DNA from 4 places in the Streptomyces sp. NPDC052114 genome. Region 1 is predicted to be linked to each of the others. Evidence: riboswitches for the same ligand, from Rfam matches in the RefSeq annotation. Region 1 holds a riboswitch; each other region holds the start of a gene.

The links. A riboswitch is a leader RNA that binds a small molecule or an ion and turns the genes downstream of it on or off. The one in region 1 is predicted to bind cyclic di-AMP.
Positions count from the first base shown of each region.
Region 2: another riboswitch for cyclic di-AMP. It lies ahead of AB0L89_RS18585 (M23 family metallopeptidase); the one in region 1 lies ahead of AB0L89_RS20715 (C40 family peptidase).
Region 3: another riboswitch for cyclic di-AMP. It lies ahead of AB0L89_RS32595 (M23 family metallopeptidase); the one in region 1 lies ahead of AB0L89_RS20715 (C40 family peptidase).
Region 4: another riboswitch for cyclic di-AMP. It lies ahead of AB0L89_RS19970 (transglycosylase family protein); the one in region 1 lies ahead of AB0L89_RS20715 (C40 family peptidase).

Region 1 covers NZ_JBFAWC010000009.1:55,568-60,771, reverse strand. The annotation lists gene AB0L89_RS20730 (ATP-binding protein) at 164-616, shown strand; gene AB0L89_RS20725 (LysR family transcriptional regulator) at 701-1,618, opposite strand; gene AB0L89_RS20720 (LysE family transporter) at 1,703-2,320, shown strand; gene AB0L89_RS20715 (C40 family peptidase) at 2,434-2,907, opposite strand; cyclic di-AMP (ydaO/yuaA leader) riboswitch at 2,911-3,087, opposite strand; gene AB0L89_RS20710 (hypothetical protein) at 3,446-3,754, opposite strand; gene AB0L89_RS20705 (ATP-dependent Clp protease proteolytic subunit) at 3,762-4,397, opposite strand; gene AB0L89_RS20700 (GNAT family N-acetyltransferase) at 4,528-5,204, shown strand, end outside.
Region 2 covers NZ_JBFAWC010000007.1:387,921-393,124, reverse strand. The annotation lists gene trmB (tRNA (guanosine(46)-N7)-methyltransferase TrmB) at 1-237, shown strand, start outside; gene AB0L89_RS18595 (PrsW family glutamic-type intramembrane protease) at 335-1,660, shown strand; gene AB0L89_RS18590 (aldo/keto reductase) at 1,668-2,612, opposite strand; gene AB0L89_RS18585 (M23 family metallopeptidase) at 2,763-3,794, opposite strand; cyclic di-AMP (ydaO/yuaA leader) riboswitch at 3,842-3,989, opposite strand; gene AB0L89_RS18580 (PP2C family protein-serine/threonine phosphatase) at 4,211-5,204, opposite strand, start outside.
Region 3 covers NZ_JBFAWC010000018.1:121,603-126,806, reverse strand. The annotation lists gene AB0L89_RS32610 (GNAT family N-acetyltransferase) at 1-137, opposite strand, end outside; gene AB0L89_RS32605 (HPr family phosphocarrier protein) at 337-618, shown strand; gene AB0L89_RS32600 (GntR family transcriptional regulator) at 964-1,650, opposite strand; gene AB0L89_RS32595 (M23 family metallopeptidase) at 1,959-2,762, opposite strand; cyclic di-AMP (ydaO/yuaA leader) riboswitch at 2,775-2,937, opposite strand; gene AB0L89_RS32590 (pitrilysin family protein) at 3,186-4,571, opposite strand; gene AB0L89_RS32585 (pitrilysin family protein) at 4,568-5,204, opposite strand, start outside.
Region 4 covers NZ_JBFAWC010000008.1:305,414-310,617, reverse strand. The annotation lists gene AB0L89_RS19990 (Ppx/GppA phosphatase family protein) at 1-645, opposite strand, end outside; gene AB0L89_RS19985 (DUF501 domain-containing protein) at 642-1,184, opposite strand; gene AB0L89_RS19980 (septum formation initiator family protein) at 1,208-1,687, opposite strand; gene eno (phosphopyruvate hydratase) at 1,787-3,067, opposite strand; gene AB0L89_RS19970 (transglycosylase family protein) at 3,399-4,115, opposite strand; cyclic di-AMP (ydaO/yuaA leader) riboswitch at 4,120-4,322, opposite strand; gene AB0L89_RS19965 (transglycosylase family protein) at 4,517-5,204, opposite strand, start outside.

The DNA.
Region 1 (5,204 bases):
GAGTTCACCGCTTCGAGCGACAGATATATGCACATCTCGGTGGATCGCCACCCGTGACAGGGTAAGGAGTGGCAGGCTGGCGCGAAGCACCAGTTCGGGACTGTCCTCGAGTCATCCGCGACGAGTCGGAGACCGGTCCCGGTGGGAAAGGGACAGCGTCGCCATGGCAGACCTCCAGGAAGCCTCCGTCACTCTGCCGAGCGATCCTGCCTCGGTCTCCGCGGCCCGGAAATACGTCTTGCGGGTGCTCTCCGAATGGGGACTGCCCGGCGACGACGAGGTGGCCGACACGATCAGACTGATCGTCTCCGAGCTCGCCACGAACGCCGTGCAGCACACCTTGGGGCAGTCGCCCACCTTCACCGTGGACGTCGAGCTCGACCGGGAGGAGCAGCTGCGGATCGGTGTCACCGACAGCCACCCCCGCTACCCCAGGCGGCTGCCCGCGGCCGTCCAGCAGGACAACGGCCGGGGCATGGTAATCATTCGCTGGCTCACCGCAGAGTGCGGCGGCAGACTCTCGGTCAGTCCGACCGACGAGGGCGGCAAGACCGTGTGGATCGCCCTGCCCTGGAAGGCGCCGGTCCGGCGCAGACAGCGCGGCGCCGCGCACTGAGACGCGGGACCGGCCGATCCGCCCGCGAGAGCTCGCGTGGGGGCCGCGCCGGTGGGTCCGCGCGATCTCCCGGGCCGTGCTCGGTCAGCCCGTCCCGGCCGAGCGGCCGAACGCCCCGCGCAGCAGCGCCCGGAAGGAGTCCGCCGCGGCGTTCGGCTCGTCGGTGCGGTGCACCACGGAGATCGTGCGCCGCAGGTCGCCCGGTTCCAGCAGGCGGGTGCCGACGGGCGTGACCGCGGTGCGCGCCACCATCTCCGGTACCACGGCGACCCCGAGCCCGGCGCTGACCAGCGCGCAGACCAGTGCGTACCCCGGTGTCCCGACCAGCACCGCGGGGCTCGTCCCGGCACGGGCCAGCGCCCGCTCCACCGCCTGCCGGGGCGGATGGTCCGGCGCCATGCTGATCAGCGGCTGTCCGGCCAGCTCGGCCAGCGGCAGCCGGGAGGTGCCGCTGCTGAGGGCGTGCCCCGGCCGGGTCACCAGGACCAGCTCCTCGACCAGGATCGGCTCGGCCGAGACCGCGGCGGGCAACGGCACCGGATCGGCGGGCTCGTAGGTGTGCGTGAGCGCCAGGTCGACCTCGCCCGTCGCCACGGCGGTGACACCCGAGGGCGGCTCGTGCCCCGTCACCGTCAGCTCCACATCCGGATGCGCCCTGCGGAACGCGCTCAGGACGGGCGGCAGCAGATGGATGCCGGCGGTCGGAAACGTCCCCACCCGCAGCCGTCCGCCGGAGAGCCCGGCGAGCCGCGCCAGTTCGTGCCGGGCCCGCTCCATCTCGTCCAGCACCCGGCGGGCATGCCCGACGAGGAGCTCGCCCGCACCCGTCAGCCGCGCCCCGCGATGGTGCCGGACGAGCAGTGCGGTGCCCGCCTCGCGCTCCAGCTTGGCGAGTTGCTGCGAGAGCGCGGGCACGGTGTAGCCGAGGCGCTCGGCGGCCCGGGTGATCGAACCTGCCTCGGAGACGGCCACGAGAGCGGCGAGGCGTGTGGGGTCGTACATGGCATCTCCCTCAACACCTGCTTAAGGCAGACCCAGGATATTCCACATACCTGCTGAAGGCTCCGCCCGGGCAGGCTGGCCCCCATGGACGCACAACTGGTCGCCTTCACCGGCGTCGCCGCGGGCATGGTCGCCGTGCCGGGCGCCGACTTCGCCGTCGTCGTACGCAACGCGCTCGCCTCACGACGGGCCGGAGTCGCCTGCGCGGTCGGTGTGGCCGGCGGGCTCTTGGTGCACACCGCGCTGGCCGTCGCGGGCGTCGCCGCGGTCCTCGCGGCCGAGCCCGCGCTCTTCCGGGCGCTGCAACTGCTCGGCGGGGTCTATGTGCTCCACCTCGCCCACCGCGCGCTGCGGTCGGCGGCGGTGCCGCGGGCCGCTTCGGGGGACGAACCGGTGGCGCGGGGCGGTGGCCTGCGCGAGGGGTTCCTCACCAACGCCCTGAACCCCAAGGCGTCGATCACCTTCCTCAGTGTGCTGCCCCAGTTCGTGCCCGACGGCAGCCCCGCGATGCCCAGGACGTTGCTGCTGGCGACGATCGTGGTGGCGTTCGCACTGCTGTGGTTCCCGGTGGTGGCGCTTCTGGTGGACCGGCTCGGTGCCTGGCTGCGCAGGCCGCGCACCGCCCGTGCCGTCGAGGCCGTCACCGGCGCCGCGCTCGGCGTGCTGGGTCTTGTGCTCCTCCTGGAGCCGGTTCTCGCGTGAGGGCGGAGCCCGTCCGGGTGTGACCGGAGGTTCTGCGGGGCCGCGGCTCCGGCGCGCGTCACGCACGGGCACCTGGCGGGTGCGTGACGCGCGCCGGACCGATCGCGGCCGGGTCAGCGGACCCTGCCGTACCAGACGCTCTTGGACCAGATCTTCTCCAGGCGGACCACCGTGCCCGTCTTGGGGGCGTGCCAGATGCGGCCGTTACCCGCGTAGATCCCGACGTGGTAGACGTTCCGGCCCGAGTGGAAGAACACCAGGTCGCCGGGGGATCGCTGGGACTTGGAGATGTGCCTGGTCTTGTTGTACTGCGCGGCGGCGGTGCGCGGCAGTTTCTTGCCCGTCTTCTTGAACGAGTAGAGCGTCAGGCCCGAGCAGTCGAACCTGTTGGGCCCCACCGCGCCGTAGCGGTACGGAGAGCCCTTCTTGGAAGCCGCGATCTTGAGCGCCTTCGTCCCGTGTGTGGCTGCCTGTGCCTCCGACGCGAGCCCGGGGGCCACGACGGTGCCGCCTACGACGGCGAGCGTGAGGACCGATGCCGCACCGGTCCTGCTGAGCAGCGACGGAACATGATTCAGCGCAGTCATGCGCAACCCTTCGTCAGCCGCCTGTGAAGGATGACCTGTCGGGTTCGGGCAGGCGAAGATGCCCGGCCGCGTCGTGCTCTGCGGCTTCACCCCAAGGGCGTCGTCCGGACTTCCCGGACGGGCCCGCCGTGCTTGGGTCCTCCACTCCTGCCGTTGCACCGATGTCGACCGGTCATCCGGGTGGCGGCAGGACTCGGCGTCCGCCCGGACCGCCCCGCCGCTGTGGCGGGGGCTTGTCGTCGGAAGGGATCTTGACCCGACAAGGGCGAAAAAACCGAGCCGAAACGGCGTTTTGTGAGGCTCCTCACGACTGACCCGTTCGGGTGGACACTGACGAATTCGGGTTGAGGAGGCATGGTCTGACGACCGCTCGACCAGCGTTGGAATGTGTCATTCCGCCCCCGTTGTACACACCTGGCGCAACTCTCCACGGCAGGGCGGCGGACGCCCTGGTACGCCGTCCGGGGTAGCTCGTCTGGTCCGTTTCGAACCGGTCCGGGACGTTCCGGAGGGCCGTGCGGGGGCGTCCGCGCCGTGGTCAACCGGCCGGGGGCGGCGGCACGGTGACCCGCCGGGCCCGTCGCTCGCCGTCGAGGACGCGCAGGGCCGTGGCGAGTGTGCCGGTGTGCACCTCGCTCTCGCCGCGCTGGTGCATGAGCGTGAGCGCGTCCCGCAGGGCGGTCGCCCGGCCGACGAGTGCCTGGGCGGCGCGCAGTCCGCCGTAGGTGTGCTCGGCGCGGGCGGGGTTGATCCGGCCGAGCAGGTCGACGACCTCCAGATAGCGGTCGACCAGCTCGGCCTCGGCCCGCGTCAGGGCGGGCAGGGGTGGCAGTTCGGGTGGCAGCATCGCCCGCTCACCTCGGATCGCGCGCGGCGAGGGAGGTCTTGCGGTTCGGGATGATCCGGTCCACGAGGCCGTACTCCAGGGCCGCCGGCGCGTCCAGGATCTTGTCCCGCTCAATGTCCGCGGTGATCCGCTCCGGGCTCTGCCCCGTGTGCCGTACGAGCAGTTCCTCCAGGAGCCGTCGGGTGCGCAGGATCTCGTCGGCCTGGATCGCGAGGTCGCTGGTCTGCCCCTGGATCGGTTCGGCGACGGAGGGCTGGTGGATCAGCACCCGCGCGCCGGGCAGGGCGCCCCGCTTGCCGGGGGTGCCCGCCGCGAGCAGCACGGCGGCGGCCGAGGCGGCCTGTCCGAGGCAGATCGTCTCCACGTCGCAGGTGACGAACTGCATCGTGTCGTAGATCGCCGTCATCGCGCTGAACGAGCCGCCCGGGGAGTTGATGTAGAGCGAGATGTCGCGGTCCGGGTCGAGGTACTCCAGGTGCATGAACTGCGCCATCACGTCGTTCGCCGAGCGGTCGTCGATGGGGGTGCCGAGAAAGACGATCCGCTCCTCCAGGAGCTTCGAGTAGGGGTCGAGCGTCCGCGTTCCCGAGCTGGTGCGCTCGGTGAACTCGGGCAGGACGTAGCGGGCGGACGGACGGTTCATGGCACGCCTCTCTTCTTCCGGTCGCGGAGCGGTCCGGGCTCTGTAGAAAATGTACAGGACGTACGTTTCTCTGAGGATGGGGAAGAGCGAGGTGTGCCGCCGCGCGGGGCCCGCGTACCCTCTTCGGGCCATGAGGGAAGACGCGCGGGAACGGGACGAGCGAGGGCTGCTCGCCCTGGAGATGGACGTCATCCACGGCCTCGGACCGGCCGGGGAGGGGACCGGAGGGCTGCCGACGGTGACCGATCCGTCGGTGCGGGCCGTGCTGGCCTGGTCGCCGGGGGCGCGGGTGCTGGCACTGGGTGCGGGCGTCGGCCCCGAGGGCCTCTTCGAGAGTGCGGAAGGTCCCGGTCCGGATGTCGATCCCAGGGGCGCCGCCGAAGAGGCGGAACAGCCGTACGCGCCGGGCGAGCCGCCCGCCGTCCTCGTACGGATCGCGGCGGCGCTGACGACGGCCGGCGAACGGGCCTCGGTCGAGGGCGGCCCCTGCTTCACCTTCCCGGACCCGCTCGCCGCGGACCCGCCCGCTGCCCTGCCCCTGCTGCTCTCGGACGAGGAGGGGCTGGAGGCGGCCCGGAGCCTGCGCCGCCCCGACAACTGGCGGCCCGGCGAATGGGCGGAGCTGATCTCAGGGGCGGCGGGGGAGTGGGCGATGGCCGTGCACGACGGCGCCCCCGTGTCCATCTGCCACACTCCGGCCGCCAACGCCCGCGGCGCGGAGGCCGGCATCTGGACCCGGCCGGACTTCCGCGGCCGCGGGCTCGCCCCGGCCGCGGTCGCCGCCTGGTCCCGCCGCGTGGGCCCCGG
Region 2 (5,204 bases), on a different contig from region 1:
GCGCCCTCGCTCAAGCCCGGCGCGATCCTGCACTGCGCGACGGACTGGGAGGAGTACGCCGAGCAGATGCTGGAGGTGCTCACCGCGCACCCCGACTTCGAGAACACCCGGGCGGACGGCGGCTACGCGCCCCGCCCCGACTTCCGCCCCCTCACCCGCTTCGAGGGCCAGGGCCTCGACAAGGGCCACGTCGTCCACGACCTGCTCTTCCGCCGGGTCACCACCGCCAGAGGCTGAGGCACCGTCGCGGCCACCCCCATCCCTCGTTAGGGTCAACGACGTGGCCTCCAGTTCTCCGTATCCGATACCCCCCGAGGCACCCGCCCCGGGGGAGCTGCGCCGTGTCCGCTGGTGGCAGCGGCGCGCGATACGCGTGGCCGCGCTCGTCACCCTGCTCGCCCTGTCGGGCCTGGTGATCCTCGCCCTGGTCAGGGAGCAGACCGGCACCCAGGGCTTCCTGGTCGGGCTCGGCCTCGCGATCGTCCCCGTCCCCCTGCTGGTCGCCGCGTTCCGCTGGCTGGACCGGGTGGCCCCGGGCCCCTGGCGGAACCTCCTCTTCTCCTTCTCCTGGGGCGCCTGCGCGGCCGCGCTCATCGCGATCGTCGCGAACAGCTTCGCGATCCGCTGGATAGCCACCGCCACCGCCGACCCCACCAGCGCCGACACCCTCGGCGCGACCGTCATCGCCCCGATCGTCGAGGAGAGCGCGAAGGCCGCGGCGGTGCTGCTGGTCTTCCTCTTCCGCAGACGCGACTTCACGGGCCTCGTCGACGGCGTCGTCATCGCGGGCGTGACCGCGACCGGCTTCGCGTTCACCGAGAACATCCTCTATCTGGGCAACGCCTACGTCACCGACCAGCTGAGCCGCGACAGCGGCCTCGCCTCGGTGACGGCCGCGACCTTCTTCGTACGCGTGGTCATGTCGCCGTTCGCGCACCCGCTGTTCACGGTCCTGACCGGCATCGGCTTCGGCATCGCCGCGTTCTCGGCGGACCGCATGCGGGTGCGCCGCGTCCTCATACCCCTGACCGGACTGCTGCTCGCGATGGGCATGCACGCGCTGTGGAACGGCTCGGCGGTCTTCGGGCAGTTCGGCTTCTTCACCGTGTACGCGGTCTTCATGCTGCCCGCGTTCGGGCTGCTGACCTGGCTCGCCATCTGGACCCGGCAGCGCGAACTGCGCATGATCAGCGCCGAGCTGCCCGTGTACACGGCGGCGGGCTGGCTCACCCCGCCCGAGCCGTACGCGCTCGGCTCGATGCGCGCCCGCGCGCTGGCCCGCGACTACGCCTCGTACACCTGGGGCAAGGCCGCGGCCCGCACGGTCGCGGAGTACCAGGAGTACGCGACCTCGCTCGCGTTCCTGCGCCACCGGGGCCGCCGCGGGCGGGCCGGCGCCGACTTCGTCGTACGCGAGCGGGAGTTGCTGGAGAAGCTCTGGGAGCGCCGTGAACCGGCGCGCCCGGCCCTGGACTACGCGGCACGGGCGACGGCACCGGTCATGGTCCCGATGCCGTACGCGGCGTACGGCTACCCGTACGGGCCCGCCCCCTACGCCGCCCCGGCATGGGGCCACACCCCCTACGCCCCGCCCCCGTACGGGCAGCCGCGGCCCCACCCGGCCCACGGCTACCCGGCGTACAACCCCTACCGTTCCTAGCCGGCGGTCAGGCGGAGGCCGCCGTCAGCGCGGCCAGCTCCGCCTGCGTGAGTTCGAGGTCCGCCACCGCGAGCAGCGCCGGCAGCTGCTCGACCGTGCGCGCGGACGCGATCGGCGCCGCCACGGTCGGCTGCGCGGCCAGCCACGCGAGCGCCACGGTCGCCACCTGGACGCCCCGCGCCCCGGCGATCCCGTCGAGCGCGGTCAGGACCCGGTCGCCCCGCTCGGTGCCCAGGTACTGCTCGACCCGGCCGCTGCGCGCGCTCTCGACCTTCGTGCCCGGACGGTACTTGCCGGTGAGGAAGCCCGCGGCGAGCGCGAAGTAGGGGACGGCGGCGAGGCCGGAGCGCGAGGCGACCTCCTGGAGCCGGCCCTCGTAGGTGTCCCGGGAGACGAGGTTGTAGTGCGGCTGGAGCGCGACGTACCGCGCGAGGCCCTCGCGGTCGGAGAAGTCGAGGGACTCCTGGAGCCGCTCGGGGGTGATGTTGGAGGCGGCGATGGCGCGCACCTTGCCGGCCGTCACCAGCTCGTCGAGCGCCCCGATGATCTCCTCGACGGGGACCGACGGGTCGTCGAAGTGCGTGTAATAGAGGTCGATGTAGTCGGTGCCCAGGCGGCGCAGGGACTGCTCGGCGGCGGCCTTGATGGTGCTCGCGGACAGGCCCTTGTAGTCGGGGTGGGAGCCGACCTTCGTGGCGACGACGACGTCGGAGCGGTTGCCGCGCCCGGCGAGCCACTCGCCGATGAGGGTCTCGGACTCGCCGCCCTTGTTGCCCTCCACCCAGGCCGAGTAGGCGTCGGCGGTGTCGATGAAGTTGCCGCCCGCCGCGGTGTAGGCGTCGAGGACGGCGAAGGACGCGGTCCGGTCCGCGGTCCAGCCGAAGACGTTGCCGCCGAGGGAGAGGGGGAAGACTTCGAGGTCGGAGGGGCCGAGGGGGCGAAGAGAGGTCATGCGTCCCTCAACACCCTTGGCGGAAAGGGAATTCCGTCGGTCGGTTCAAGGGAGCGTCAAGTACGGGCATGCCGAACCGGCAGCCCTGACGTCGGGGGGTCGCCGTCAGGACCGCCGGGGTCTTCGGGGTGCGTCAGGGGTTGGGGTGCGTCAGGGGTTGAGGCCCTTGCCCTGCAGCCAGCCGAGCGGGTCGATCCCGGTGCCGTCGGGCGTGTGGACCTCCATGTGGAGGTGCGGCCCGGTGACGTTGCCGGTCGCGCCGACGCGTCCGATGACGTCGCCGGTGCTGACCTTCTGGCCCGCGCTGACGTTGAGCGAGGACTGGTGGCAGTACCAGATCTCCGTGCCGTCCTCGAGTTCGAGCACGGTGCGGTAGCCGTACGCCCCGGCCCAGCCCGCCTCCTTGACGGTGCCCGTGTGCACGGCCTTGAGGGGGGTGCCGGTGGGGGCGGCGAAGTCGAGGCCGGTGTGGTGGCCGGAGGACCACATGGAGCCGGCGTCGCCGAAGTGCGAGGTAAGCGTGTACGAGGAGGTCGGGATGACGTAGCTCTTGGCGAGCTTGGCAAGACGCTCGGCCTCGGCCTTGGCCTTGCGGGCCTCCTCCTCCTTCTTCTTCTTGGCGGCGGCCTTGGCCTCCGCCTCCTTCTCGGCCGACTTCTGCTGGGCGGCGGCTTCTTCCGCGGCCTTCTCGACGGCGGCGTCCTCGGCCGCGGTCTGCACGGCGGAGTCCGCCTGGTGCTGCTGGTTCTCGGCCTGCTGCATGATGCGGGCGCGCAGGGCCTCGCCGGCGTCGGTGGTGCCCTGCCGGGCGTCGGCGGTGCTGACGCCGGCGGTGCTGAGGGGGGTCGCGGTGGTGGATCCCTCGGAGTCCGACGCGTCGTCGGACATCAGGGAGCCCACGCCGGGAAGGGACTTGGCCTCCGGCAGCGAGTCCGTGACGGCGCCCAGGTCGGGCATCGATATGGAGACCGGGGGCTTGCCGCCCTGCGCGGTGGCGATGCCGCCCGCGCCGACGGCGGCGATGACGCCCACGCCGAGGACGGTGGAGCTGCGGGCGAGGCCGCCGCCGCCCTTCTTGTGCACACGGTGCCTGCCGCGGACGGGACGAATGGATTCCTCGGTGGGATTCCACTCCTCGAAGGGTTCCTCGGCGTACGGACCGAAGTCGTCGTCATTGGGCACGTACACGCCTCGGGGGGCAGGCCGGTTGGACGCCACTGGGGCGCACTCCTTTCCTTCCTTCTCGCCTACCGGGTTAGCTGACGGGTTCGGAGCAGGAAGGTCTCCTACGGACATCCGGCACAGAGGCACAGATGCCCGATTCACCCCAAGTTGGTGGTTCCCCGGCTCCCTTGCGGGATTAGGCGCGTGCGCACGGAGCCGCCTCTAGTGACGGCTGGGACGACCGCGCTGCGTTATCGAACGTTAATAGACGGCGGGTCGGTATTCCAAGCCGTTCCTGTTGATCGTTAACGCTCTTCGGCCGTACGTACCGGGACACGGAGGTTCTGAACGGGGCGACTTGACCCCTCGTCGGCCTCTACCGGAGCTTCACATTCCGTTGACAGTACGTCAGTTGTTGTGCAGAGGGGTGCACTTCAGTCACGGGGAGTGACGTCGGGGTCGTCGGCGGTGGGTCGCCGCACGGCGAGCAGCGCCATGTCGTCCGTCGTGGCGCCCCCGGTGTGCCGCCGCACCTCCTCGGCGAGCGCGGCGAGCAGCGCGTGCGGGCCCGCGCGCCCCGGGAAGATCCGGCCGCCGAGCCGGGCCGCCGGGTCGTAGAACTCCCCCGCCACGTCACGCGCCTCGGAGAGGCCGTCCGTGTAGAAGAGCAGCAGCGCGCCGGGCGGGAACTCCGTCTCGTCCGCCCGGTCCGGCCAGGCCCCCAGGTCGCCCATGCCGAGCGGCAGCGCGGGCTCGGTCGCCGACAGGACGCACAGCCGGCCGTCCCCGCGCAGCAGCATCGGCGGCGGGTGCCCGCGGTTGATGAGCCGTACGAGGCCCTCGCCGTGCCGGATCTCGGCGAGGACGGCGGTGGTGAACCCCTCGAAGGCGTCGAGGCCGTCGCGCCGGGTCCCCTCGCGCGCCAGCGCCCGCTCCAGGCGCTGCGCCACCGCCTCCAGGGTGGCCTCCTGCTCGGCGGCCTCCCGGAAGGCACCGATGACGACGGCGACCGCGGCGACCGCGCCCATGCCCTTGCCGCGTACGTCGCCGACGATGAGCCGTACGCCGTGCGGGGTGTCCTGCACCGCGTACAGATCGCCCCCGATGAACGCGTCGGCCTGCGCGGCCTCGTACCGCGCGGCGATGTCGAGCCCCCCGATGCGGGGGTCCGGCTCGGGCAGCACCGCGCGCTGGGTGGCCTCGGCGATGGAGCGGGCGGTGGCGAGCCGGTCGTTGCCGCGCCGCACGACGCGGTTGATGACGACCGCGAGGACGGCGACGGTCAGCACGGTGATCAGCTCGGTGACGGCCTCGACGTGGCTGGTGCCCTGGTGGCCGTAGTGCAGGAAGAAGACGGCGGAGGCGGCCGCGGCGCCGGTCAGGACGGTGTTGAGCTGCGAGTAGAAGGGGGCGGCGATCAGCGGGGCC
Region 3 (5,204 bases), on a different contig from region 1:
TAGAAGCTGACCAGGCGGTCCGCGTCCTCGGCCGTGATGGGCCTGATGCGGGCGGTGCCTCCGTCGCGCAGCACCACATCGGCTTCCCAGTGGGAGGGATGGTCGTGCCGATCCTGCTGATCCGACGGGGTCTGCATGGGGCCAGGGTACGGGTCGCGCACCCGCCGGGGCCGGGGCAGGCTAGGACGCGTCGAACGGCGGCCGGGCGCGGGACGTACGGCCGGGCGGCCAGGGACATACGTCCGGGCAGGCCCGGACGTATGTCAGACGGAGCACCCGCGACGGCATGAGACACTGGTCTAGACAAGTGTGAGACACCTGGAAGGGCAGCAACACATGGCTGAGCGCCGCGTCAACGTCGGCTGGGCCGAGGGCCTTCACGCCCGACCCGCCTCCATCTTCGTCCGCGCGGCCACGGCCGCCGGCGTCCCCGTGACGATCGCCAAGGCCGACGGCAACCCGGTCAACGCGGCCTCGATGCTCGCGGTGCTCGGCCTGGGTGCCCAGGGCGGCGAGGAGATCGTGCTGGCCTCCGACGCCGAGGGTGCGGACGCCGCGCTCGACCGTCTGGCCAAGCTGGTCGCGGAGGGGCTCGAGGAGCTCCCGGAGACGGTCTAGGACACGTTCTCCCGCAGTACGTCGATGGGGTCGCCCGGAAATCCGGGCGACCCCATCGACGCTTGTGCGTGATCGGATGCCGAGGAGACGTGAGCCGATGCCGGGGCGGCGTGATCGGATGCCGGGGCGGCGCGAGCCGATGCCGGGGCGGCGTGAGCCCTTTTCGAGGCGACGTGAGCCGCTTTCTGGGCCGCGGCGGAAATAGCGCGCGGCAGGACGACGCGCGCGACGTCGCCTTTCTTTGCGCACCACGCTTTACACATCGCACTTTCGCGTTACGCATCGCATTTTCGCGCGCCTCGGCACGCGAATTCCCCGTGCATCTCTTTGTATACGGCGCTCCCGTTAATTCGGGAGGCTCACCGTGTTTACGGCATGTTGCGAATCCCTCACCGCGCCGGCCGGCCGCACGGGGCGCCACTGGTGCGCGGCCGTCACGCGCTCGGCGTGCGCCGCGGTGAGCGTCCTGGCGCGCTCCGCGTCCCCGCGGGCCACCGCGTCGACGATCGCGGCGTGCTCGGACCAGCACGCGGCCGGCGCCGCCGACGGCCGCACGACGTACATCCAGGCGACCTTGTGCCGCAGCTGGGTGAGCAGCGAGCCGAGCCCGGCGCTGCCGGACGCCTGGGCGAGCGTCTCGTGGAACCAGCCGCCCAGTGACCCCAGATCCTCTCCCCGGCCGCTCCTGCACCGCTCCTGGCCCAGCCTGACGAGGCCGCGCAGGACCCTCAGGTGCGCCTCGGTGCGGCGCTGCGCGGCACGGGCCGCGGCGAGCGGCTCCAGCAGCAGCCGGATCTCCAGGAGGTCGGCGGCCTCCTCCTCCGTCGGCTCGGCCACGCACGCGCCCGCGTGCCTGCGCGTGACGACGAAGCCCTCGGCCTCCAGGGTGCGCAGTGCCTCGCGCACGGGGACGCGGGAGACGCCGTAGCGGCGCGCGAGGAGGTCCTCGGTGAGCCGGCCGCCCCTTTCGTACACACCGGAGACAATGTCGTCCCGGATGGCCGTGCATACCGAGTGCGCGGGAATGCGCATGACCCGACCTCCGCTTTAATCACCGCGAAACGCGGTCGACCGACGCTCGTTCCGCGACTCTATTGCAGAACGCCGCAATTTCCGATGGCGGACCGGAATCCATGGATATCTTTTGGCCAAGGAAGTCGCGGGACGCGCGCGAGGGACCGGGAAGGCCTGGAAGACCCCCGGGCGGAGATCGCCGAAAGCCCCGGCTCGGGGCGAGCCGGGGCTTTCGCTGTGGCGTGGGGTGCGCCGCTGTGGCGGCGCGACGGTGCCGCGGGTTCCGCGGGTCCCGTGGATCCCGTGGATCCCGTAGGTCCCGTGGGTCAGACGTTGACGCCGTGCGAGCGCAGGTACGAGACGGGGTCGATGTCCGAGCCGTAGTCGGCGCCGGTACGGGCCTCGAAGTGGAGGTGGGGACCACTGGAGTTGCCGGTGGAGCCCGAGAGGCCTATCTGCTGGCCCGGGGTGACCGTCTGGCCGACGGTGACGCTGAGGGACGACATGTGGCCGTATTGGGTGTACGTGCCGTCGTTCATCTTGATGACCACGTTGTTGCCGTAGGCGCCGCCCCAGCCGGCCTCGACGACGGTGCCGGAGCCGACCGCGTGGACCGTGGTGCCGGACGCGGCGTGGAAGTCGACGCCGGTGTGGCTGCCGGAGGACCACATGGCGCCGCCGGTCTGGTAGCCCGTGGAGACGTAACTGCCGGAGATCGGCGAGACGTAGGTGTTCAGGCGCTTGCGCTCGGCCTCGCGGGCGGCGCGCTCCTTGGCCTCGCGCTCCTTCTTGGCCTTCGCCTTGGCCTCGGCCTCGGCCTTGCGCTTCTCCTCGGCGGCCTTCTTCTTGGCGGCCTCTTCGGCCTGCTGGGCGGCAGCGGCGTCGGCGGCGGCCTGCTTCTGCGCGACGGCCTGCGCGTCGACGCCGGCGGCGAGCGAGTCACCGACGGAGACGGCCTGGGTGAGGCCGGTGTGCTCGACGGCCATGTCGTCGGGGGCGGCGAACGCCTGGCCCGCGAGGCCTCCGATGACGCCGGTGGTGGTGAGCGCTGCGACACCCGCGGCGTTCGCCGTGGTACGCGTCAGGCGGCTCGGACGACGGTGCTTCCCGGTGGCACGGGTGAACGCCATGAAGCGGGTGATCCTTTCCTTCCCTCTCGCCTACCGGGTTAGCTGACGGGTTCGGAGCAGGAAGGTCTCCTACGGATCCCTCGCCTGACGGCAAGGTGTCCGATTCACCCCAAGGGACGTGTGGGTCCCCGGCTCCCCTGGCTCGCGCCGTACGGGGACTCGGCGATGACTGTCCGGTGTCGCGGATGCGACGTACTGCGTGACGGACAGCCGGACCGAACGCTAAACGGGGCATCTTTCGATCGACAAACAGAATCCACCTTTTGTAGCGCACGCCACACACCAGACAGGCAACCTCCATATGAATCCGGACATATGAGGACCCCGGCGACCGAATCGGTCGCCGGGGTCACGAAATGTCCCGACTGCCGGGAGGACCGGCAGGAGGGTCGCCGGGCCACCCGGGGGCGGCCTGACGGTCACTCAGCCGGTGACGACCGTCACCTCGCCGATGCCGAGGGCCTTGACGGGCTCCTCGATCTGCGCGGCGTCGCCGACCAGGACCGTCACCAGGCGGTCCCCCGGGAAGGCGTTCACGACGGCGGCGGTGGCCTCCACGGTGCCCGTGGCGGCCAACTGCTGGTACAGCCGCGCCTGGAAGTCGTCCGGCAGGTGCTGCTCGACCTGGTCGGCGAGCGTGGCCGCCACGGAGGCGGCCATCTCGAACTTCAGCGGGGCCACCCCGACGAGGTTCTGCACGGCCACGTCGCGCTCGGCATCCGTGAGGCCCTCGGCGGCGAGGGTGCGCAGGACCTTCCAGAGGTCGTCGAGCGCCGGTCCGGTGTTCGGCGTGTCCACGGAGCCGCTGATGCCGAGGAGCGCGGCGCCCGACCCGTCCGGCGCCGAACGCAGGACCTGGCCGAACGACCGTACGCCGTAGGTGTATCCCTTCTCCTCGCGCAGGACGCGGTCCAGGCGGGAGGTGAGGGTGCCGCCCAGGCAGTACGTGCCGAGGACCTGGGCGGGCCAGACGCGGTCGTGCCGGTCCGCGCCGACGCGGCCGATCAGCAGCTGCGTCTGGACGGCTCCGGGGCGGTCCACGATGACGACGCGGCCGTGGTCGTCGGCGGTCACCGGCGGCACCGGGCGCGGCTCGGCCGCGGAGCCCGTCCAGGCGCCGACGGTGTCCGCGAGGACGGCGTCCAGGTCGGTGCCCGCCAGGTCGCCGACCACGACGAGCGTGGCCGTGGCGGGCCTGACGTGCTTCTCGTAGAAGGCGCGCACGGCCGCCGAGTCGATGGCCGTGACCGTCTCCTCGGTGCCCTGGCGCGGGCGCGACATGCGCGAGGAGGCCGGGAAGAGCTGCCGGAAGAGCTCCTTGGCCGCGCGGCGCGCCGGGTTGGCGGCCTCGTGCGGGATCTCGTCCAGACGGTTGCGTACGAGACGCTCGACCTCGCTGTCCTCGAAGGCGGGGGCGCGCAGGGCGTCGGCCACCAGGCCGAGTGCCTTCGGGAGGCGGGAGACGGGCACTTCGAGGGAGACGCGGACGCCGGGGTGGTCGGCGTGCGCGTCGAAGGTCGCGCCGCAGCGGTCGAGCTCGGCGGCGAACTCCTCGGCGGAGTGCTTGTCGGTGCCTTCGGAGAAGGCCCTCGCCATGATGGTGGCGACGCCGTCCAGCCCCTGCGGCTCGGCGTCCAGGGGCGCCTCCAGGTGGATCTCCACGGCGACGACCTGCTGGCCGGGGCGGTGGCAGCGCAGCACGGTGAGGCCGTTGGGGAGCGCGCCGCGCTCGGGGGCGGGGAAGGCCCAGGGCTTGGCGGGACCGGCCTGGGGCTGGGGCTGGAACTGCATCGTCGCGGCCTCGGTCACTTCGCCGCCTCCTCTTCCTCTGCGCCCGCGTCGGCTGCGGATTCGCTCTCGTCGGTGGCGGCCTCGGCCGCGTCGGCGGTCACGGGCTCGTACACGAGCACCGCGCGGTTGTCGGGGCGCAGGCGGGCCGCCGCGGCCGCCTGGACCTCTTCCGCGGTGACGTCGAGGACGCGCCGCACGGCGGTGAGGGCGAGCTGCGGGTCACCGAACAGGACGGCGAACCGGCACAGTTCGTCGGCGCGGCCCGCGACCGTGCCGAGCCGGTCGAGCCACTCGCGCTCCAGCTGCGCCTGCGCGCGCTCCATCTCCTCCGCGGTGGGGCCCTCCGCGGCGAAGCGGGCGAGCTCCTCGTCGACGGCCGCCTCGATGACGGGCACCTCGACGTCTCCGGAGGTCTTCACGTCCAGCCAGCCGAGCGACGGCGCACCGGCCAGGCGCAGGAGACCGAACCCGGCGGCGACGGCGGTGCGGTCGCGGCGCACGAGCCGGTTGTACAGCCGGGAGGACTCGCCGCTGCCGAGGACCGTGAGGGCCAGGTCGGCGGCGTCGCACGCGCGCGTGCCGTCCTCCGGGAGGCGGTAGGCGGCCATCAGGGCGCGGGCCGGGACGTCCTCCTCGACGACCTCGCGCAGC
Region 4 (5,204 bases), on a different contig from region 1:
CACGAGCGTACGGGCCTGCCGCAGCGGCACCGTCTCCTCGGCCAGGTCGAGCGCGGCCTCGATGTCGGCGCGGATCGCGTCGAGCTGCCCGGAGGTCGGCGGGTCGCTGACGACCCCGTCGCGCACGAGGTGGCGCTCGGTCATGCGCACGCAGCCCACGTCGACCGAGCGGGCGGCGTCGACGCGGTCCGTGCCCACCACGAACTCCGTCGAGCCGCCGCCGATGTCCACGACGAGATACGGCTTCGCGAGGTCGTCGCGGCCGGTCAGCTCCTTGGTCGCGCCCGTGAAGGAGAACTCCGCCTCCTGGTCGCCGCTGATGACCTCCGGCTCGACGCCCAGGATGTCCAGGACGCCGCGGACGAAGTCGTCGCGGTTCTCGGCGTCGCGGGACGCGGAGGTGGCGACGAAGCGGACGCGCTCGGCGCCGTGCTCCTTGATCACCTCGGCGTACCGGCGGCAGGCCGCGAAGGTGCGGTCCAGGGCCTCCTGGGCGAGGCGGCCCGTCTTGTCCACGCCCTGGCCGAGGCGGACGACCTCCATGCGGCGGTCCAGGTCGACCAGCTCGCCGGTCAGCGGATCGGCGTCCGCCACGAGCAGGCGGATCGAGTTCGTGCCGCAGTCGATGGCGGCGACGCGGGTCACTCGGCCACCTCGGCCCCGGCGTCCGCGCACGGCGTGACGCACGGGCCCTTCGCCCACCACTCCGGCAGCATCGCGAGCGCCTCGTCGCCCAGCGGGTTCACGCCGGGGCCCGCGGCCAGGGAGTGGCCGACCAGGACGTGCAGGCACTTCACGCGGTCCGGCATGCCGCCCGCGCTCGGGAAGCCCTCAAGGACCTCGATGGCGTCGCGGCGCGCGATGTAGTCCTCATGCGCCTTGCGGTAGGCCGCGGCCAGCTCCGGGTCCGTCCGGAGCCGCTCCGACATCTCCTTCATCACGCCGTTCGCCTCCAGCGTGCCGATCGCGGAGGCGGCCCGCGGGCACGTCAGGTAGTACGTCGTGGGGAAGGGCGTCCCGTCCGGCAGGCGCGGCGCCGTCTCGACGACGTCCGGCTGCCCGCAGGGGCAGCGGTGCGCGATGGCCCGCAGCCCGCGCGGCGGGCGGCCGAGCTGCTGCTTGAAGGCCTCGACGTCGGCGTCGGTCGGCTCGGTGCGCGGGGTGGGCGGCGGAGGCGTGTGCATGCCTGTCTTTCCATGTCCGTGGGTCAGTCGTCGGGGCGGTCGGCCTTGTCGACGCCGTCCCAGACGTTCGAGTACCAGGGACGCGAGGCCGCACCCTGGTCCGTGCGCCGGCTCGTGGCCGCCGCGGGGTCGATCACCGTGAAGCCGGTCTCGCCCGGCATCACGTAGTGCAGGCGGTCCCGGACGCGCTGCTCCGCGTACGCGTCGTCCTGCCAGCGGGCCTTCTCGTCGCGCAGCTTCTCGACGTCCTCCTGGCGCTCGGCCTTCTGCCGGCGCAGGTCGTCGATCTCGGCACGCTGCGAGACGTACTGCCTTATCGGGTACGCGAGCGCGACGACCAGCGAGCAGAGCACGAGGGCGAGGAGCGCCGCGCGGCCGGTGAGCCGGGAGCGGCGGGCCTGGCGCTTGGTCTGGGAGCGGTAGACGCGCTCCGCGGTCTGCTCGCCGAGCAGCCGCAGGCGGGTAGCCGTGGAGAACCGGTCCTTGGTCCCGGCCTTGGGCATGGTTCCGCCTCCCCGGCGCAGCGCGTCAACGTACGTACGTCCCCGCACACGGTACGGGACCGCGTGCGAGGACGTACGTAACTACGTGGCTACGAGGGCTCAGCCCTTGAAGCGCGGGAAGGCGCTGCGGCCGGCGTAGACCGCGGCGTCGTCGAGGATCTCCTCGATGCGCAGGAGCTGGTTGTACTTGGCGACGCGCTCGGAGCGGGCCGGGGCGCCGGTCTTGATCTGGCCGCAGTTGGTGGCGACGGCCAGGTCGGCGATGGTGACGTCCTCGGTCTCGCCGGAGCGGTGGGACATCATGCACTTGAAGCCGTTGCGCTGGGCCATCTCGACGGCGTCCAGCGTCTCGGTCAGCGAGCCGATCTGGTTGACCTTGACGAGCAGGGCGTTGGCCGAGTTCTCCTCGATGCCGCGGGCCAGGCGCTCCGGGTTGGTGACGAACAGGTCGTCGCCCACGAGCTGGACCTTCTCGCCGAGCTTCTCGGTGATGACGTTCCAGCCGGCCCAGTCGTCCTCGAACAGCGGGTCCTCGATGGAGACCAGCGGGTACGCGGCGACGAGCTCCTCGTAGTACTCGGTCATCTCGGCGGCCGAGCGGGACTTGCCCTCGAACTCGTACTTGCCGTCCTTGTAGAACTCGGACGCGGCGACGTCGAGCGCGAGCGCGATCTGCTCGCCGGGGACGTAGCCGGCCTCCTTGATGGCCTCGAGGATGAGGTCGAGGGCGGCGCGGTTGGAGTCCAGGTTCGGGGCGAAGCCGCCCTCGTCGCCCAGGCCGGTGGCCAGGCCCTTGCTCTTCAGGACCTTCTTGAGCGTGTGGTAGACCTCGGTGCCCCAGCGCAGGGCCTCGGAGAAGGACTCCGCGCCGATCGGGGCGATCATGAACTCCTGGATGTCCACGTTCGAGTCGGCGTGCGACCCGCCGTTCAGGATGTTCATCATCGGCACCGGCAGCAGGTGCGCGTTGGGACCGCCGAGGTAGCGGAACAGCGGGAGGTCGCTGGCCTCGGAGGCGGCGTGGGCCACGGCGAGCGAGACGCCGAGGATGGCGTTGGCGCCGAGCGAGCCCTTGTTGTCGGTGGCGTCCAGGTCGAACATGGCCTGGTCGATCAGGCGCTGCTCGGTGGCGTCGTAGCCGACGAGCTCCGGGCCGATCTGCTCGATGACGGCGAGGACGGCCTTCTCGACACCCTTGCCCTGGTAACGGTTCGGGTCACCGTCGCGAAGCTCGATGGCCTCGAAGGCTCCGGTGGAGGCGCCGGACGGGACGGCGGCACGACCCGTGCTGCCGTCGTCGAGGCCGACCTCGACCTCGACCGTGGGGTTGCCTCGGGAGTCCAGGATTTCCCGGGCTACGACGACGTCGATGGACGGCACGAGCATCTCCTTCTGGGATGTGACGCGTTTACGCGGGCCGCTTCGGCCCTGCGTCTCCTGAGCCTAACGGGCTCCGGAGCTTCGGCCAGCCGACCGCCCGTCCCGTGGGACGGGCCAGGGCCCAAATACCTGGGAAACGGGACGGAAGCCCGTGTTTCTACTGGCCGGTAGCTCGCTAGGGGCGAACACGGCCCCGCCCCGGCGGGCGGGAACGGAGGCGGACATGGCCCCGCCCCGGTGCGTACGGGGGATACGCGCACCGGGGCGGGGAGCCCGTGGGGACGGGGGCGGCCGTGCGTCCGCCGAGGCACGGCCGGGTGGGTCAGGAGCCTCAGCTCAGGTGCAGCTGCTGGCCCGGGTAGATGAAGTCGGCGTTGTCGATGATGTCGCCGTTGAGCTTGTACACCTTCTGCCAGCCGCCCTTGACCTCGTGGTCCTCGGCGATCTTGGACAGGGTGTCGCCCGTCTTGACCTTGTACTCGCCGTCGCCCTTCTTGACCGTCTTGCCGGTCGGGGTCTCGACGGTCTTCTTGGTCTCGGTCTGCGGCGTCGGCTGCGGCTTGGGGGCCTGCTGCGTCTGCTGCTGCGGGGCCTGCTGCTGCGTCTGCTGCGGCTGCGGCTTCGGCTTGGCCTGCTGCTGCGGGGTCTGCTCCTGCGAGCCGCCGCTGCTGGGCGAGGCGCCCGAGAGGCCGACGCCACAGCTCGGCCAGGCACCCTTGCCCTGGCCCGCGAGGACCTTCTCGGCTATCTCGATCTGCTGGGCCTTGGAGGCCTTGTCGGCGGTCGGGGCGTACTTCGTGCCGCCGTACGCGGCCCACGTGGAGGCGGAGAACTGCACGCCGCCGTAGTAGCCGTTGCCGGTGTTGATGGACCAGTTGCCGCCGGACTCGCACTGGGCGACGGCGTCCCACTCGGAGGTGGTGGCGGCGCTGGCCGAACCGGCCGCCATCAGCGGGGCGGCGACGGCGGCACCGGTCACGCCGACGAGCGTGGCGACGCGGGTGGCCTTGGACGGGCGACGGTGCTTGCCCTTGCCGGAAAGCAGCATGAGTTGATCCCCTCACCGACGCCTGCGAGGTGAGCTGTCGGGTTCGGGCCGATGTGGTTGCCCGGCCGCGCTCCTTGAGCGCGGCTTCACCCCTAGCCGTTTCCGCCCGTCTCGCGGCCGTCCAGCCTCGCGGCTGTCCGGTCGTCCAACGGGCGGGCCCGGCGCAAACCTTGGGTCCCCCGCTCCTGCCTACGGCGCTCGAAGCGACGACTGTTCCCGTCCGGCCGTTGGCAGGATTCGGCGTACCGACCGGCGGGGCCCACCAGTGGCGGGCGGTGATGACCGTAGACACGCGATCGCCGGAATTTCAAAGACGATCAGGGCTTCTGAGACCCATCTCTCACTCGCGCCAAATCGGACATTCGACGCGAAGGCCCCGGCGGACGCTTCGTCAACTTCCCTTACTTTTCGCCCAGATCGAGGCTCTGACCGGGGAGGATGAGGTCCGGGTCGCCTCCGACGGTCTTCTTGTTCTCGCTGTAGAGCTCGTGCCATCCGCCGGCGACGTCGAGGTCGTCCGCGATGACCGAGAGGCTGTCCCCGGAGCGCACCGTGTACGTGCCGCCGGCGACCTCGTCCGTGCGGTCGCCGCCGCGCGAGGCGTGCCGCCCGCCGCGGTCGCTCCCGCCGTCCGCGGCGGGCTCCTCGTCCGCGCGGTCGCCGCGGTGGCGTCCGGCGCCCTCGGAGGGCTCCGTGGCGTCCTCGGAGTCCGGCGAAGTGGCTTCGTCGCGGCCGGACTTGTCCGTGCCGTCGGACTCGCCCGCCTCGCCCTTGCCGTCCTTCTTGTCCCGGTCGCCGGACTCGTCGTGATTCTTGTCTCGGGACGCGTCGCCCTTGTCGGGCGTGTCGCTCGCGTCGCCGGAGGGGTCGGCGGAGCCGGAGGCGTCACCGGACGGCTCGTCGGCGTCCTCGGGGCTCGTGGAGCCCTCGGAGCCCTTCCCCTTGTCCTTCTTGCCGGAGTCCTCGGAGTTCTTGGAGTCCTTCGAGCCCTCGGGGTCCTTGGAGTCCTTGGAGTCCTTCGCGTCCCCTGAGCCGTCCGAGCCGGACGGGTCGGAGGTGTCGGAGGGCTCAGGCGTCACGGGGGCGCCC